DNA from 3 places in the Janthinobacterium woesei genome. Region 3 is predicted to be linked to each of the others. Evidence: predicted binding sites of a transcription regulator. Region 3 holds the regulator's gene; each other region holds the start of a gene.
What was found. The regulator FNR, encoded in region 3, switches genes on or off when oxygen is low (the NO sensors DNR and NnrR bind a similar motif). The targets are predictions, from matches to a motif close to TTGATNNNNATCAA.

Region 1: the regulator FNR is predicted to act here: its motif matches at 2,154-2,167, upstream of ACQ4W6_RS13255 (OmpW/AlkL family protein).
Region 2: the regulator FNR is predicted to act here: its motif matches at 2,124-2,137, upstream of paaA (1,2-phenylacetyl-CoA epoxidase subunit PaaA).

The regions. Positions count from the first base shown of each region.
Region 1 is NZ_JBNYXW010000010.1:95,242-98,711, reverse strand. It holds gene ACQ4W6_RS13275 (SpoIIE family protein phosphatase) at 1-241, opposite strand, end outside; gene ACQ4W6_RS13270 (NAD(P)H-dependent oxidoreductase) at 415-993, opposite strand; gene ACQ4W6_RS13265 (MerR family transcriptional regulator) at 1,067-1,429, opposite strand; gene fur (ferric iron uptake transcriptional regulator) at 1,513-1,950, opposite strand; gene ACQ4W6_RS13255 (OmpW/AlkL family protein) at 2,229-2,846, shown strand; gene ACQ4W6_RS13250 (MetQ/NlpA family ABC transporter substrate-binding protein) at 3,085-3,470, opposite strand, start outside.
Region 2 is NZ_JBNYXW010000005.1:55,457-58,926, forward strand. It holds gene ACQ4W6_RS06500 (M14 family metallopeptidase) at 1-956, opposite strand, end outside; gene paaX (phenylacetic acid degradation operon negative regulatory protein PaaX) at 1,068-1,997, opposite strand; gene paaA (1,2-phenylacetyl-CoA epoxidase subunit PaaA) at 2,221-3,210, shown strand; gene paaB (1,2-phenylacetyl-CoA epoxidase subunit PaaB) at 3,237-3,470, shown strand, end outside.
Region 3 is NZ_JBNYXW010000003.1:270,714-274,183, forward strand. It holds gene ACQ4W6_RS04555 (HAMP domain-containing sensor histidine kinase) at 1-1,271, opposite strand, end outside; gene fnr (fumarate/nitrate reduction transcriptional regulator Fnr) at 1,532-2,290, shown strand; gene ACQ4W6_RS04565 (FixH family protein) at 2,306-2,830, opposite strand; gene ccoG (cytochrome c oxidase accessory protein CcoG) at 2,891-3,470, opposite strand, start outside.

The DNA of each region.
Region 1 (3,470 bases), on a different contig from region 3:
AGGCGATGCAGCTCTTCTTGCCATACACCTCGTGGTAGAACGGCTTGGACATTTGCGACATGAAGATATTGCGGCTGATCAAGCCGATGGGCCGTTGCTGCTCCGTGACGGGCAGGCTCATCATGTCGCGCCGCTCCGTAAACAGTTCCAGCACGGCGAAGTTGCTGGCGTCGGCCTGTACCGATTCCGTGGCGATGCACAGATCAAACGCCACGGACGAGCGATAACGGGGGAGATGCAATCGAGAAGCGTTGAACTCCACAGGCGGCTACCTTTACATGACGATCGGAACCTTGTTGTCGCAGCGGCAAGGCGGCTGACAAACAGGCAATATCATCATGGTAGCCTTGGATTATGACGGCTTGATTACCAGCTTGTCAAAACCGAATGCAAGATGGCTGCATGGCAAGCAACTCAGGCGTGCCGGGCCAGCGCCTTCGCTTGATCCAGCCAGCGCGCACGTTGTTGCTCGGTGGAATTTATGATGGGGCCGAAGCTGGCTACCTTGACGGGCTTGATGCCGCAAAACTCCAGCGTCGTCTTGCGCAGCTGGTGGATGCCGGGCATGCGGTAGACCCAGCGGAAATACCAGGGCGGCGTATCCATCGTCACCAGGAGCTGGGCCTTGCGGCCCGCCAGCAGCTGCGCCGGGAAGGCTTTTCCTGGGCGGTACTTGAAGGCGTAGCCGGGCAGGAAGACGCGGTCGACAAAGCCTTTCAGCAGCGCCGGCGCACCGCCCCACCAGATGGGGTAGGAGAACACCAGCTGCTGCGCCCAACTGATGGCTTCCTGCGCCGCCAGCAAATCGGCTTCCAGCGGCTGCACCTGGCGGTAGCCTTGGTGCAAGATGGGGTTGAAGTCCAGCTGGCCCAGGCGCAATGTGCGCACGGTATGGCCCTGGGCGCGTGCTGTCTCGGCGTAGGCGTCGGCGAGAGCGGCGCAGAAACTGTCGCCGGACGGATGGCCGAAGATCACTAAAACGCGTTTTTCCATGATGCAAGCTTTCTATAAAAGAACAGCTTGCATGCTAAAGCCTGCCCCTAGTGGCAGAGTCAAGCGGGCAGCCTCAGGCCGCTTGCTGCCGCTGGCGCGCCAGGCAGTCGTGGATTTCCACGTCGATGTCGACCAGCTGTGCGTCGAGCTGGCGCAGGCGCGCGATGTCGCGCTGCAATTGCGCGCGCTTGGCGGCGATATGCTGCGACAGGGCGGCCCAGTCGGTAGCGTCGCCAGCCAGGATGGGCAGCAGTTCGGCCAGGCGAAAGCCCAGCGTTTGCGCCTGGCGTATCAATTTCACCTGCGCCAGGTCTTCTTGCGTGTAGACGCGGTAGGCGCCCGAGCGGCGCACGTCGCCCAGCAAGCCCAGCGATTCATAGTGGCGCAAGGCCTTGGGCGAGGTGCCCGCCAGGCGGGCGATTTCTCCGATGTACATGGCTTTCCTTTGTTGATGTACGGCGCACGCAGTGTAGCGCAAGGCAGCCAAGGTGGTGTACCACGGGCTACCCAGGCGCGGCTTCATGCCCGGCGCGGCGGGACTTTCCTGGCCGTGCAGTCGGCGCAGGTGCCGTACAGCGACAGCGCGTGCTCATGCAGCACGAAGCCCCGCTCGGTGGCGATCTCGTTCTGGCGCAGCTCGATGCCTTCATCGACGAATTCATCGACCTTGCCGCAGCCTGTGCAGACCAGGTGGTCGTGGTGCTGGCCTTGGTTCAGTTCGAAGACGGCGTGGCCCGCTTCGAAATGGCGGCGAAACAGGATACCCGCTTCGGCAAACTGCATCAGTACGCGGTAAATGGTGGCCAGGCCCACATCGATCTTTTCGGCCAGCAAGAGTTTATACACATCGTCCGCACTCAGATGCTTGATCGCGCCCTCTTGAAACAGCTGCAGAATCCGCAAGCGGGGGATGGTCACTTTCAAGCCCGATTCACGCAGTTCCCTCAATATATCCATGTCTCCGATTCCTTTTTTTTGATCGCCCGAGCGTGGCAGTAGATTATATCGTAAATGATAATCATTACCATTTTCATGTGTTGGCCGACTGGGTGGCCAGCCTGTTTGCCCACGTGCAGTGATGCCCGCTACCGCGCTGCGCTGCCGCATTTCTTGACGTGGGAAAAGGAAAAAATCGCGCTGTCGATGCCATCTGGCACTATTTGATGTGGATCAAAGTTTTTGTTGCACTGCACTTTTAAACTTCGCAGCGTTACTTAACGACAGAGGAAACCACAATGAAAACGTCCGCAACTGCAGCAGCAATCGTCCTGGCCGCCATCGGCGCCTTCGCCAGCAATGCCATGGCACAGGAAGGCCCATGGCTGGTCCGTGCGCGCGCCGTGCACATCGACCCGGCCGACAAATCTGCGCCTATCGGCGGCGTCGGCGCAGCCGACCGTTTGCATGTCAGCAGCAAGACGATTCCTGAAATCGATATCTCGTATTTCTTTACTCCCAACATCGCTGCCGAGCTGATCCTGACGTATCCGCAAAAGCATGACGTCACGCTCGACGGCAACAATATCGGCACCTTCAAGCACTTGCCGCCGACCCTGTCGCTGCAATATCACTTCATGCCTGAAAAACAGTTCAGCCCTTACGTGGGCGCGGGCGTGAACTACACGAATATTTCGGGAGTGAAACTGCTGAACGGCGCGGGCCGCCTGGAGCACGACAGCTGGGGCTTTGCGCTGCAAGCCGGTGTCGACTACAAGCTGGACAAGAACTGGTCGCTGAACTTCGACATCAAGAAAGTGCAGATCCGCAGCGATGTCTTCATCGGCGGCGCCAAGGCCAGCGAAGTCAAGGTTGATCCACTGCTGATCGGCGTCGGCGTCGGCTACCGCTTCTAGGAACACCTATCAAAACCTACTGCGCGTCGTAATTTGTGGTCTGCGATGCTCACTGGCTCGGCGCCCCCGTACCTTCGTACAGTTGCGCTTCTCGAGCCAACGGGGGCGCCGAGCCTTCCTTCCGCTCGCTACGGTTTTGTTAGGCGTTGTAAGTGTTGAGGATGCCCGCGTGGCGGGCGTAAAAAAGGACGGCCGGGTTTGCACCTGGCCGTCCTTTTTTACGTTTCAAGCACGCTGTCTATTTTTTCAGCGTTTTTTCCAGCGCCTGCTGGTAGTCCGTCTTTTCGTAGCCGGCCAGGTATTTATTCGTCGCGTCGAGGAAGGCGCGCGAGCGGTAGGCCGCTTCCAGGTCTTTCACCCAGGGCTTGCCCTTGTCGGCCGTGCGGATGGCCACCAGGTTGATGTAGCTGTCCGAGATTTTTTCCACGGCCAGCGCGGACGTCAGCTTCATGCCGGCGGCCAGGGCGAAATTACCGTTGACGAAAGAGAAATCGGCGTCGGCCAGCGAGCGTGGCAGCTGCGCCGCTTCGAGCGGGATCAATTTGAGCTTTTTCGGGTTTTCCAGCACGTCGCGCTCGGAAGCGCGCAGCGGGTCGGCATTTGGCTTGAGCTTGATCCAGCCCA
Region 2 (3,470 bases), on a different contig from region 3:
ATGGTCAGCACTTCCGGCGTGAACGGGCCGTCTTCATAGCCGTACACATCCTGGAAGTCGGGGCTGGCTACCTTGAAGTCCGCGATGAAGCGGTCTTGTTCGGCCTTTTGTTCTGCAGTGAAATTTTCCAGTGCGTCGCTGCCGGCCACAAATACGTACGGCAAGCCTTCGTCGCCATGCACGTCGAGGAACAGGTCACAGCCGATTTCATGCATCTTCTGTTTCACCAGGAACACTTCCGGGCTACGTTCCATCGTCGGCGTCATCCATTCGCGGTTCAGGTTGGCGCCTGCCGCGTTGGTGCGCAGGTTGCCATGCACGGAACCGTCCGGGTTCATGTTCGGCACCACGTAGAAGACGGCGTCTTGCAGGCACTGGCGGGCAAACGGATTGGCCTGGTCCAGCAGCGCTTCGAGCATGCCTTCGACAAACCATTCGGCCATCGTTTCGCCCGGGTGTTGACGCGCGATGACCCAGACTTTCTTCTCGGCATCGGCGTCACCCACCACCAGCACATTCATGTCGCGTCCTTCGACGGTGCTGCCCAGGTCTAGCAGACGCACCAGCGGCGACGCCTGCGCGCTGTCGATCAGGGCCAGGTGGCGGTCCCATGGATAGGGTTCGAAGTAGGCGTAGTACACGCTTTCTTCTTCCGGCGTATGTTCGATGGTCATCACCGTGCCGTCATAACTGGTCGGCACGCGGAACCAGGTTTCGCGGTCGTAGCTGGCGACAGCCTGGTAGTCTTTCCAGCCGTCCGGGTAGGCCGACTTGCCTGCATTCATGAAGCGGATCGTGCACGCCTCGCCTTGCGCGCCTTGCAGGCGGAAGTAAAACCACTGCGTGATGTCGGCGTGGGAATCCTTGCGGATGTTCAGCTCGATGGAGTGGGCATCGTCGGCGCGCAGCACCTCGATCGCGCCGGCGTCGAATTGCTGGCTGATTTTAATGGTCATGAGTGTTCCTGATAAAAACAAGTGAGGTTTGCATCGTGTGCAATGGCGCGATGATACCTGTTTTACCTGGAGTGTACGACCAGGCACTGCAAGGTCGCCATGGACTTTTCTTCAGGTATTGAGGCCGCCGAAGCGTTCAAAGAACCACGGCTCCACATCCGCTGCCTGCGCATCCTCGCGCCGCAAGGTGGCCAGGATATGTTCGTCGGCCGCCGCATAGGTAATGCGGTACAGGTCGCGCGCCAGTGCGTATGCTTGCGTGCCGGGCCAGGGTTCGGGCAGCAGCTCGACGGGCAGTTGCGGGTCGTGCAATTGTACGCGGCGGTAGGCGTGCGTCAGCAGCGAGCGGATGACGAACGCCTGTTCGGCGTCAAACACGGGCTCTTCCTGCAGCAAAGTCAGCAGTGGCTGGAAACTGGCGATGAATTTCTCATAGCCGGCCATCACTTCCGATAAATCCCAGCATTCGCCCACCATGTCGCGCAGCGGGCGCGTATTGACGCCCGGCAATTCCGTGGTATGGCAGACATACAGCTTGCCCTGCACCTCGTTGCGCACGAGGATATCTTCCAGTGTTTCGGCATTGCTGGCCGGGTGGCCGAAGATGCCGGGTGCAATCAATCCATAGCCGGCCCACAACAGTTCCTTGCGCAGTGCGCCCCGTTCGACCGCGCCGATGCTGCCGGCCGGCCCGATGACCAGCGTCCAGCTGCCATCCCAATGCACGACCAGCGGCGCATAGATGCGGCGGTAGGCGCGTTCGAAGCGGGCCAGCGCATCCGGACGTATCGTGTAGGCGCTGCGGCGGCCATCCCTTTGCGAGCTGAGCCAGCCTTCCTGTGCCAGGCGGAATACGCTGGTGCGCAGCAAGCGGTCGTTCACGCCAAACGGCGCCAGCAGTTCGATCAGGCTGCCCAGCCAGATGGCGCCGCCGCGCGGCACGATGGCATCGCCAAAAATCGTCATCACCAGGGACTTCGAGCGCGGTGGGTCGCTTTCCAGGAATGCGGCTATCCATGCCATGCAGCGGGTGTTCTTCATGTGGTCCTGGTCTGGCCGTATTGGTCGTTTCAATAAAAGCAGCAGTTTACTTTGCCATGCGTCGTGGCGTGGACTATTTTTCACATCATACCTCCGCAAAAGGCGCATAAGATACGAATTTTTAAAATGATTCACATCAAGTGTATGCAAATAGTTTTTTGTATCGTATTATCTGTTCATCGCACTGCGCTGCTGCGCAAATCAACGACATGGGAGACACATCATGTACGCACAAATGGTTGAAACCGGCCTCAAGAACGTTCGTTCCATCGATGACATGGGGCAGGAAGAACGTGCTTTCCAGGCGCGCATCGACGAAGGCATCAAGATCGAGGCCAAGGACTGGATGCCGGATGCCTACCGCAAGACCCTGATACGCCAGATTTCGCAGCATGCGCATTCGGAAATCGTCGGCCAGTTGCCCGAAGGTAACTGGGTTACGCGCGCCCCTACCCTCAAGCGCAAATCGATTTTGCTGGCCAAGATCCAGGACGAAGCGGGCCATGGCCTGTACCTGTATAGCGCCGCCGAAACCCTGGGCGTGTCGCGCGACGAACTGCTCGCTGCCTTGCACTCGGGCAAAGCCAAGTATTCCAGCATCTTCAACTATCCCACCCTGTCGTGGGCCGATATGGGCGCCATCGGCTGGCTGGTCGATGGTTCAGCCATCATCAACCAGATTCCCCTGTGCCGCTGCTCGTATGGTCCGTATGCACGCGCCATGATCCGCGTCTGCAAGGAAGAGTCGTTCCATGCGCGCCAGGGCTACGACATCATGATGTCGCTGTGCAAGGGCACGCCGGCTCAAAAAGCCATGGCGCAAGATGCGCTGAACCGCTGGTGGTGGCCGTCGCTGATGATGTTCGGGCCGTCCGACGCCGCCTCTGTCAACAGCGCCCAATCGGCGCAATGGCGCATCAAGCTGTTTTCGAACGATGAATTGCGCCAGCGCATGGTCGACCAGAGCGTGCCGCAAATCGAATACCTAGGCTTGAGCGTGCCCGATCCCGACCTGAAATTGAATGCCGAAACGGGCCATTACGAGTTTGGCGAGATCGACTGGTCCGAGTTCAACAACGTCTTGAAGGGCAATGGACCGTGCAACCGCGAACGTTTGCAAACGCGCGTCAAGGCGTATGAAGATGGCGCATGGTTCCGCGACGCTTTGCTTGCCTATGCAGATAAACAAGCCGATCTCAAAGCGGCAGCCTGAGCATACATAATGATAGGGAGAGCAACATGAGCAAAGAATGGCCATTGTGGGAAGTTTTCATCCGCAGCCAGCACGGCCTGGCGCACAAGCATGTGGGCAGCCTGCACGCCTCCGACGCCACCATGGCAGTCAATCATGCGCGCGACGTCTACACGCGCCGCAATGAAGGCGTGAGCATTTGGGTGGTGCGCGCGGCCGATATCGTCGCCAGCAGCCCCGGCGACAAGGGCGCGCTGTTCGAACCGTCGAACAGCAAGGTG
Region 3 (3,470 bases):
ACCATGGTCAGATACTTGCGCTGCTCGGTGTTGAGCTTGGTATTTCCCAGCAGATACACCATGCCCAGCACGGCGTTCAGGGGCGTGCGGATTTCATGGCTCATGTTGGCCACGAAATCGCTCTTGGCGCGGTTCGCCGCCTCGGCCCGGTCGCGTTCCCGCTCCAGCTCTGCCGCGCGCGCCTCGAGCTCCTGCTGCAGCCGGTCGCGTTCGCTCATCAGGCCGTTGAACGCTTCCGTCAGCTCGCCGATTTCGTCGCGCTGCAGCACCGGCACGGGCGTGAAGCGGCTGCCGGAAGCGCGCAGCGACAGCAAGGTATTGCGCAGGCGCACCAGCGGCGACAGCAGCCGTACGGTCAGCCAGGCCAGCACGGCAGCGGCCAGCAGCGAAGCGCAGATGCTCCACAGCACCAGCCGGTACAGCACGCCGTTGAACGGTTCAAACGCGTCGGTCACGGGCAGCGAGGCGGCCAGCAGCCAGTTCACGGATTTCAGTCGCTTGAAGCTGTTGACGGCCGTGGTGCCACCGCTGTTGGTGCTGACCATGCTGCCTTCGCCACCATCCTTGAGCAACTGCGTGGTGATCTGGTTGGCGTTGGGCGCGCGCGGCTGCAGCAGCCGGCTGGCATCCGGGTGTAGCACGTAGCGCGGCACGGCCTCGCGCGTGAGGATGAAGAAATAGCCGCTCTTGCCCACCTTGGCCGTGCGCAAATGGCCGAGCATATTGTCCTTGTACAGGCGCAGCACGCCGATCACGATGCCGGCCACCTCGCCATCCTTGTCGAGCACGGGGGCGACCATCTGCACGATGGGCAAATGGCTGGTCTTGCCCAGCATCGGCTCGGTGATCATGGCTTTTTTCGTGCGCATCACCGTCTGGAAGTATGCGCGGTCGGCCACGTCCGTGCCGTTGCGCCCCTGCACTTCGGGCACGTCGGCGACCACCTTGCCCTGCGTATCGAGCACCAGCACGTCGTCGAACAGGGCCAGCATGGCGCGCTGCGTGTAGTAGTGGCGCAATTGCGCCGGGTCATCCATCAGGGCGGGTGGCTGGTGGCGCGCGGTCTGGGTGATGATGTCGAGCAGCATGGCCAGCTTGTCATCGAGTTCTTCGGCCGTGCGCTCGATCAGCGCCGTTTGCTGGCTCAGCAAGACTTGCGTGAAATCGTCGCGCATGTGTTTCACCTGGACCATCGTCACCAGGGCGATCATGGCGATCGAGGTCAGGCTGGTGGCCAGCGCGACTTTTGCTTTAATGCCGAGAGGCTTCATGATTTCCTTTTGAGTACCGGGCGGTACAGGCGGCAGATAATGCTGTCAGGAATTTTCCTATCAATACATCAACTTGGCAAGCGTGGGGCGTGTAATTTTGCGCTGTGGAGCAGGCTTTAGAGGATGTCGGCATAAAATTAAATGCAGAACGTCGTTTATTCAGCGAAATTAGGGCGAATTGCGGTGAATTTCCGCGAAATTGGCACATGGCAACGCACTATGCAGTAAACTTGTTATTGCATTTTATAAAAGGTACTGACATGACAGAAGCGCTACTCTCTCCAGCCTTGCCCGCAGTGACCGTGGAGGCGTTGCGTGCCCGATGCTCGACGTGCAGCATGCATCAATTGTGCCTGCCGATGGGGCTCGATGTGGGTGATATGGACCGGCTGGACCAGATCATCGGCCGGCGCCGCAAGGTCGCGCGTGGCGCCTTGCTGTTCCGCATCGGCGATTCGTTCCAGAACCTGTACGCGATCCGTTTGGGCCACTTCAAGACGTACCAGATCAATCCGGGCGGCGACGAGCAGGTGACGGGTTTCCAGATGGCTGGCGAATTGCTGGGCATGGACGCCATCAGCGCCGACCGCCACCATTGCAACGCGGTGGCGCTGGAAGACAGCGAAGTGTGTGAAATTCCGTTTTCCAGCCTGGAACAATTGCTGGGCAGTATACCGACCCTGCTGCGCCATTTCCACCGCATGATGAGCCAGGAAATCACGCGCGAGCAAAGCGTCATGCTGTTGCTGGGCAATATGCAGGCGACGCAGCGCTTTGCCGCCTTCATCGTCAACCTGGCCTCGCGCTACGAGGCACGCGGCTATTCGGGCAGCAACTTCCAGCTGCGCATGTCGCGCGAGGAAATTGGCAATTACCTGGGCTTGACCATCGAAAGCGTCAGCCGCTTATTGTCGAAGTTCAAGAAAGAAGGCTGGCTGCGCGTGTCGAACCGCGAGATTGAAATCCTGCAGCCAGCAAAATTGAAGGCCATTACGGCCGGCACGGACACCTGCAAATAATAACGGTGCTGTACCTTATAGTTCTTCATCCGCATGCAGCGCGATGCTGCGCTGCAAAGGCCAGGTCCAGATGCCTGACAAGCGCCATTCGCGCGCGTTGTTTTCCACCAGCACTTGCCAGCGGCTGCGCTCTAACATCGGCAGCGCCACCGAAAAGTTGCCGGCCGCATCGGGCTGCACCAGCAGCTTGATATCCTTTTCGGGCAAGGTGGCATGCGCCAGGTGCAGCAGCAAAGGCGCCGGGTAAGCCTTGCCGAAGCTTTGCACGGAACCGGTCAGGCGCGCTGCAGCTACATCATAGGTCAGGCTGGTCGACATGGCCAGGTTGCTGGCGGCCGTATCGCGCCGCAAGTCCTGGTTGATCGCCTTGCCCTGCTTGTAATAGTCGCCCACCACCAGCGCGTCCGGCTGCGTAAACGCGATATAGCCCATGAAGCTGCCGACGATGACGGACAGCCCGGGCCCCACCATCAGCAGCCACGGCCAGCGGTGCTTGTACCAGGGTTCCACGGGGGCTTGCAGCTTGATACTTTCCGACATGCTATTTCTCCTTGTGGCGGCATATTCTGGGGTCAGCCCTCAAAAACACGCCTTTCCTTGTTAGCGCGGCACGATGAACACGGCGCTTTCGCGCACATGCAGCGATGGATCGTCCAGCGATTGCAGCTCGATGCTGATCTTGTTCGAACCCTTTTCCCCGACGCCGTGCGGCACGCGCAGGCGGATGGGCCAGCCCAGCGTTTCGGTCGGCTGCAGGGTAACTTCATCGCGCGTCAGCAGGGCCAGGCCGGGCAAGCCGGCAACGCTGATCCTGAAGTGCTGGCGCTGCTCCGAGGTATTCATGATCTGCAGGCGGTAGACGTTTTCGATCATGCCATCTTCCACTTCGCGTCCCATCGAGCCACGGTCGCGGATGACGTCCATTTTCAGCGGCGTGCGCAGGAACAGCGAGGTCGCCACGGCGATGATGATCAGGGCCAGGATGGCGGAATAGATCAGTACGCGCGGGCGCATGGCGCGCTGGCGGATCTGCTGCGCATTGAAGTTGTTTTCCAGCGCGTGGTCGGTACTGTAGCGTACCAGGCCGCGTGGCCGGTCGACCTTGTCCATCACGCTGTTGCAGGCGTCCACGCAGGCGGCGCAGCCGATGCATTCATACTGCAGGCCGTTGCGGATATCG